Regions from separate parts of the Exiguobacterium sp. RM11 genome, predicted to be linked through region 2. Evidence: predicted binding sites of a transcription regulator. Region 2 holds the regulator's gene; the other holds the start of a gene.
What was found. Region 2 encodes Rex, which represses fermentation and respiration genes when NADH is low (regulators of the CRP and FNR family bind a similar motif). Its sites were predicted from a motif close to TTGTGAAATATTTCACAA; they were not measured.
Positions count from the first base shown of each region.

Region 1 (3,419 bases), 590 kb from region 2:
CGTTCACGATGTACGAAGATGACGGGGAAAGCCGGGATTATGAGACGGGGGCGTCGCTCGAAACGACGTTCACGCTCGACTGGGAAGCACGCACGCTCCACATCGAGACATCAGGTGATCTGACACTCGTCCCGGCGAATCGAACGTTGACGATTCTAATCCGCGGGGTCGTCGGAGAAGGGGACTATGATGCGGAGACGCAGACGTTACACATCCCACTCGGTGAATGGAAACAGGAGCAGACCGTGACGCTGCCGGTCGATGTGACACAGAACGCACATCGACTCGATCGTGTCTATCGCTTCTTAGATCGCGCTGAAATCGCTTATGACTTGAAAGATCGTCTGTATCAGATGGCGACCACGAAGACCCGTCTCGAGGCATGGTTGTTTGACCTCCATGCGTTAGAACTCGATCGTGATTTACAGGACGCCCTATTGGAACTGATGTTGGACTGAAAAAGGGGGGAGACCCCCTTTTGTCATGTCAGAAAACTGTCGGATTTAGAAAGCGCTTTCATTGAAAATCCCATTATACTGAAGATAGAAGAATAGAAATGAGGGGATAAACATGCGACACATGTGGACGATTGACGATTTACGGCAGTTGACGCTGTTTGCGACATGTCCGAGTCGAGCACTTGAACAGTTGATTCCGCACGTCTATTGCCGGACGTATCGGAAAGGACAACTATTGTTCATGGAAGGGGATCCGCGCGAGCGTGTGTATTTCTTGATGAGCGGTTATATCAAACTCGAGCGGATGAACGAGAATGCGACCCATCATTACGCCGATTACGTGAAACCGAAACAATTTTTCCCATACAACGGTTTATTCACAGGGGAAGACTATCGTCATACGGCTGAAGCGGTGACGGATATTGAGGTCATCTACATCCCGACAGATCGCTTTGAGCGGTTCGTGTCCACGCAGTCGAGCATGCTACTCTATATCATTGACCAGATGAATCGTATTCTTGATTTGCATGAAAGGCGTGTCCAAGAAATCATCACGCCGAGCGCGAAAGAACGTGTCATCAATACGCTCCATTTCTTGATTGAAGATTTAGGGGAACCGGACGAACAAGGTGTCCGTGTCCGTTGCCCATTCACCGCAATCGAACTTTCTCGTCTGTCCGGTACGTCCCGGGAGACGGTTTCGACGATTTTAGCGAAGCTTCGAAAAGAAGATGTGCTTCGCATCGACGCCCATCAACTTGTCATCGGTCACCCCGAATATTTTGAACAAGACATCGACTGACGCCACTCGGATGAGGGCGTCTTTTACATGTTCGAACGAGCGGGGCGTTCGCTTCAACACGTGGCATATTGTATAATTAGTGATGAATCTCACAAAGCAATGGAATTGTAAATAGAGAAAGGATGAATGCAGTGAAACGACTGCAAGCCCTTGCTTTCGCCGAAAGGGGTCACATCATCGGACTCGTGTTATCCGCGGTCATGATTGGACTATCGATTTTGGCGCAAGCGTATTTAATCGTCGACATCGTCGACCGAATCTTTTTAAAGGATGAATCATTCGAAGCGATCCTTCCGGCTTTACTATGGCTCGTTGTTGCTTTATTGGCACGAGCGCTTTTTGGATACGTGTCGGGACGCATCGGTGCGAGTTTATCCGAAAAGGCGAAACAGACGTTACGCCTTCAATTGTTGGAGCGTTACGCTACGAGTCCGGTCGAGTCATCTTTGACAGGACAATCAGGTAAAAAGGTCAGTGTGTTCATGGATGCTGTCGACGAGGTGGACGCCTACTTCAGTCAATATTGGCCGCAAGTCATCCAAACGTCGATCATCCCGCTCCTCATTTTGGTCGTCGTCTTCAGCCAACACTGGATTTCAGGAGTCATCATGATGGTCACGGCACCGTTCATTCCGCTGTTCTTCATCATCATCGGGATTGCGACTCAGAAAAAATCAGAAGAACAGATGGAGAAGATGAATCAGTTTTCCGGTAAGTTTTTAGATGTCTTACAAGGATTGACGACGCTCAAGCTTTACAATCGCACGGAGCAAGAAGCGAAGGCGATTGAGAAGAGTAGTCTCGACTTTCGGGATGCGACGATGGTCGTTTTGAAGACGGCGTTCTTATCAGGACTTATGCTCGAGTTCATCTCGATGCTCAGTACCGGAGTCGTCGCGTTAGAAGTCGCCTTACAGATGGTCGTGTGGCAGAACCTCACGTTCTTCTCTGGCTTTTTGATTCTCGTGTTAGCGCCAGAGTATTATTTGGCGATTAAAGATTTAGGAAGTGCCTTCCATACGGGACGTGGAAGTATGGGTGCGGCCGACCGAATCTTTGAGGTATTAGACGCCCCCGATGACCGCATCGAATGGGGAACGAAGTCACTCGGTTCACGAACACCAAACCTTGAACTCGAAGACGTCTCCTTCGAATATGCAGGCGGACGCTTTGCGCTTCAACCGTTGAGCGGTCGGATTCCGTCCGGCACTCACCTGGCCTTGGTCGGTGCGAGTGGTTCCGGGAAGACGACAGTACTGAATGTCATCTCCGGACTGCTACAGGTGAAATCGGGACGTGTCCTCGTGGATGGTGAACCTCTTCAGTCGTTTGACGAGTCTGCCTGGTACGGGAACATTGCCTATATCTCACAAAACCCTTATCTATTCGCCGGCACACTTGCCGATAACATCGCCTTAGGCGAAGAGGCCGATGAGCTTGCGTTACGGGAAGCAGCCGATGCGGCAGGACTGTCTGAGATGATCGATCAATTACCGAACGGGATCTGGACGGAGCTTGGAGAAGGTGGATTTGGTCTATCGGGTGGAGAACGACAACGTCTCGCACTCGCCCGTGCCTTCTTTAAACGACCTGGTATCCTCTTATTCGATGAGCCGACGACCGGTCTCGATTTGAAGACCGAACAGATTGTGAGACGTTCGATTGCTGAGTTGTCGAAAGAGGCAACGTTGATCACGGTGGCTCATCGCCTGCATACAATCAAAGAGGCGGATACCATCTGGTTTATGCAGGACGGGCAACGGATTGCCGAAGGAACACATGACGCGTTGCTCGCCGTCCCGGAGTATGCGGAACTGTTTGCGCTTCAGAAAGGGGTGAGCCGATGAACTCGCTTTGGACGATTACAAAATGGATGATGCGCGAGAAGAGAGATATCCTTCTCTCCATCTTCTTTGGATATGCAGCCGGGATTGCGGCGGTCGCCCTGTTTGCAGCAAGCGGATACCTCGTCTCACGGGCGGGGCTCGTCCCACCTTTGTATGCGCTCATGGTACCCGTCGTTCTCATCAAACTGTTCGGGGTCATTCGGGCAGGAAGTCGTTATCGGGAGCGCCTCGCGTCACACCGGGCGACGTTTACGATATTAAGCGAGCTACGTGTCCGCTTTTATCGACAACTTGAACCACTCGTCCCATCGA
Region 1 is NZ_CM187558.1:269,670-273,088, forward strand. It holds gene AC5LIL_RS01565 (glycoside hydrolase family 31 protein) at 1-458, shown strand, start outside; gene AC5LIL_RS01570 (Crp/Fnr family transcriptional regulator) at 571-1,260, shown strand; gene cydD (thiol reductant ABC exporter subunit CydD) at 1,383-3,107, shown strand; gene cydC (thiol reductant ABC exporter subunit CydC) at 3,104-3,419, shown strand, end outside.
Region 1: a site for Rex is predicted at 1,338-1,355, ahead of cydD (thiol reductant ABC exporter subunit CydD). Genes of this name have one in related genera too.

Region 2 (3,419 bases):
TGTTGTTCCTGGTCGTAATAACCGATCTCGACGCCGGTTCCGTAACGAATCTCACCCGTGAGGGCGGCTTGTTGTTTCGTCAATACTTTGAGAAGTGTCGACTTTCCGACCCCGTTCGGACCCACGAGAGCGACGGATTCCCCGCGTTGTAGCTGGAAACGGAGATTTTGGGCAATCGGTTCTTCATACCCGATGGCGAGGTCACTCGCGCTCAACACATCGTTCCCGCTCTGTCGTTTGATGGAGAACGAGAGGACAGCACTGCGTTCGTCACCGTCCGGAGCATCGAGGCGGTCGACTTTCTCCAGACGCTTCCGTACGCTTTGCGCCCGTTTCGTCGTCGTCGCCCGGGCGATGTTTCGCTGAATGAAGTCCTGCATCTTGGCAATCTCTTCTTGTTGCGACTCAAACTGCTTCTTCTCTTGTTCGTAGAGAGCGGCCTTTTGTTCGAGATACTTCGTGTAGTTCCCGACGAAGCGGCGGCTCCGATGACGTGACAGCTCATAGACAACCGAGACGACGCGGTCGAGGAAGTAGCGGTCGTGGGAGACGATGAGGACGGCACCTTTATAGCCGCTCAAGTACTTCTCAAGCCAGGCGAGCGTCTCGATGTCCAAATGGTTCGTCGGCTCGTCCAAGATGAGCAGGTCGGGACTTTGAAGGAGCATCTTCGCCAAGGCGAGACGCGTCCGTTGTCCCCCGGAGAGCGTGTCGATCCGACGTTCGAAGTCGTCCGGATAGAAGCGCATCCCGTGAAGGACCGAGCGGATGGTTGCTTCATACTGGTAACCACCGCGCTCTTTGAACGTGTGCTGCTCTTCATCGTAAGAGGAGAGGAGGCGTTCGTACGCAGCGGCGTCGTTTAGAATCCGTTCGGATCCCATGTCGGCCTCCATGCGACGGAGCGTCTTCTCTTGCTCGATCAAGTCCGTGAAGACGGTGAGCATCTCGTTCCAGATCGTCTCGTCGGATTCGAGCCCTGAGTCTTGGGCGAGATAGCCGATGGTGACGTCTTTTGGTTTCATGATGTCCCCGGAGTCATAGTTGTATTCACCGGCGATGACTTTCAAAAGCGTCGACTTCCCGGCCCCGTTTCGGCCGACGAGGGCGACGCGTTCGCCTTCCTGGATTTCGAGTTTGACGTTTTCTAAAATCGGCTCGACGCCGAAGGATTTGGATAAGTTATTGACTTGCAGTAGGATCAAGTGAAAAACCCCTTTCTCTCTATTTAGTATACTGTATTTTTCAGCGATTTTAGGTATATTCGTTGAGTGGTCATGTGAATTCGTTTACAATCAAGGTGTATGAAATTCAGATTCGTTTGTAACGTGTCGTAAAAAGGAGGCTCTTTCCGTTGAGTCAAAACGAACCAAAGATTCCACAAGCGACAGCCAAACGGTTGCCACTATACTATCGATTTATTCAAAGCCTGCACGCATCAGGTAAACAACGTGTCTCTTCAGCAGAACTGAGTGAGGCGGTCAAGGTCGATTCGGCTACGATTCGCCGTGATTTCTCGTACTTCGGTGCGCTCGGTAAAAAGGGATATGGCTATAACGTGCAGTATCTGTTAGACTTTTTCCGAAAGACACTGAATCAGGACGAGATTACGAATGTCGCCTTGGTCGGGGTCGGTCACCTTGGGACGGCATTCGTCAACTATAACTTCCTTAAAAACAATAACACACATATCGTCGTCGGGTTCGATGCAGACGAGACAAAAGTCGGCACGACGATGTCAGGTGTCCCAATTCATCACGTCGATGAGATGGAACAGATCATGAAGCAAAACAAGATCGACGTCGCCATTTTGACGGTACCTTCTGCCTATGCGCAGTCCGTCGCAGACGACTTGGTCCGTTTCGGCATCAAGGGCATCTTGAACTTTACACCGGCACGACTTACCGTACCGGACACGGTTCGCGTCCATCACATCGATTTGTCGATTGAGCTGCAGTCACTCATTTACTTTATGCAACACTATCCAACCGCTGAGGGGGTCCATCAATAATGGAATTACTAGCATCATCACTCGTCGTCGGGATTCCGGGTGGGGCGAGTCTATTCATCATCGCCATCATCGCGCTCATCATCTTCGGACCGAAGAAATTACCGGAGTTTGGTCGCGCGGCCGGACAAACGCTTCGTGAGTTCAAAAATGCAACGAACGGCATGATGAACGAGCACGACGAGAACGACAAGAAAGCTATCGAAAAGAAAGAGCAGTAAGCCATGAATCATCAACCTGATCAAGAGCGGGAACTCACCGATCACTTGACAGAGCTGCGGAGACGACTGATGCTATCTGCATTTGTCGTCTTTGCCTTCTTTTTGATGGCTTTGCCGAGTGTCAAATATGTACTCGCGTACTTGCAAGAAGATCTCGTCGAACGCGGGCTCGAACTGAACGCCTTTGGGGTCGCGGACCCGCTCATGATTTACTTGAACTTGGCGCTCATCATCGGCCTGATTGCGGCGAGCCCATTCCTACTGTATCAAGTGTGGGCGTTTGTCGCACCCGGTCTGCATCCGAATGAACGAAAAGGTACGCTCGCTTATATCCCGATCATCTTCGGATTATTCTTGATTGGCCTTGCGTTCGCCTACTACTGGTTATTCCCGCTTGTCCTCGATATCTCGACGGACCTCGGGCAAGACCTTGGACTCGAACAAATCATCGGAGCGAACAATTACTTCACGTTCTTGTTGCAACTGACGATTCCGTTCGGTCTATTGTTCCAATTGCCGGTCGTGACGATGTTCTTGACCCGGATTGGTGTCGTGACACCATACTTCTTATCGAAGATTCGTAAGTATGCGTACTTCGCGCTATTCGTAGTCGCGGCATTCATCACACCACCGGATTTGACGTCGCACCTTATGGTGTCATTGCCACTCTTCTTCCTATATGAAATCAGTTTATCGATTTCACGCGTCGCCTACAAAGGGGTGTTGCGCCGGGAGAAAGAAGCGATGGTGCAAGAACAGATGGATTTAATGAAACAGATGAATGAAAAATGAGCATCGTTCCGTAAGTGGAATGATGCTTTTTTGTTGTGACATACTGTTATGATAGGATACGAGCGATTGAGAAATTTTTCCATTTTGTATGCTATAATAAAACGAGGCACATATGTAAGGGAGGATGCACGATGATTCGGGAGTACAACGGAGAGGACTTTATATTGCTAGGCACGATGACAACCATCTTACTGTTTTTCTTATTTTTCTCTATACAATCTCGATTGCGACGTCAATTCATCGTTTCGTCGTTGCTACTCGTGACTGGCTATATCTTCTTTTTTGTCGGAATGACAATCGTACGTGGTTGGGACGCGATCGGCTGGCTTGCACTAGGGCTGATCTTGTACGTGCTTGGTATGATTCTTCACGTTGGCATTGTCATTTATCAGAGAGTG
Region 2 is NZ_CM187558.1:2,495,857-2,499,275, reverse strand. It holds gene AC5LIL_RS12990 (ABC-F family ATP-binding cassette domain-containing protein) at 1-1,205, opposite strand, end outside; gene AC5LIL_RS12985 (redox-sensing transcriptional repressor Rex) at 1,355-2,011, shown strand; gene tatA (twin-arginine translocase TatA/TatE family subunit) at 2,011-2,229, shown strand; gene tatC (twin-arginine translocase subunit TatC) at 2,233-3,021, shown strand; gene AC5LIL_RS12970 (hypothetical protein) at 3,153-3,419, shown strand, end outside.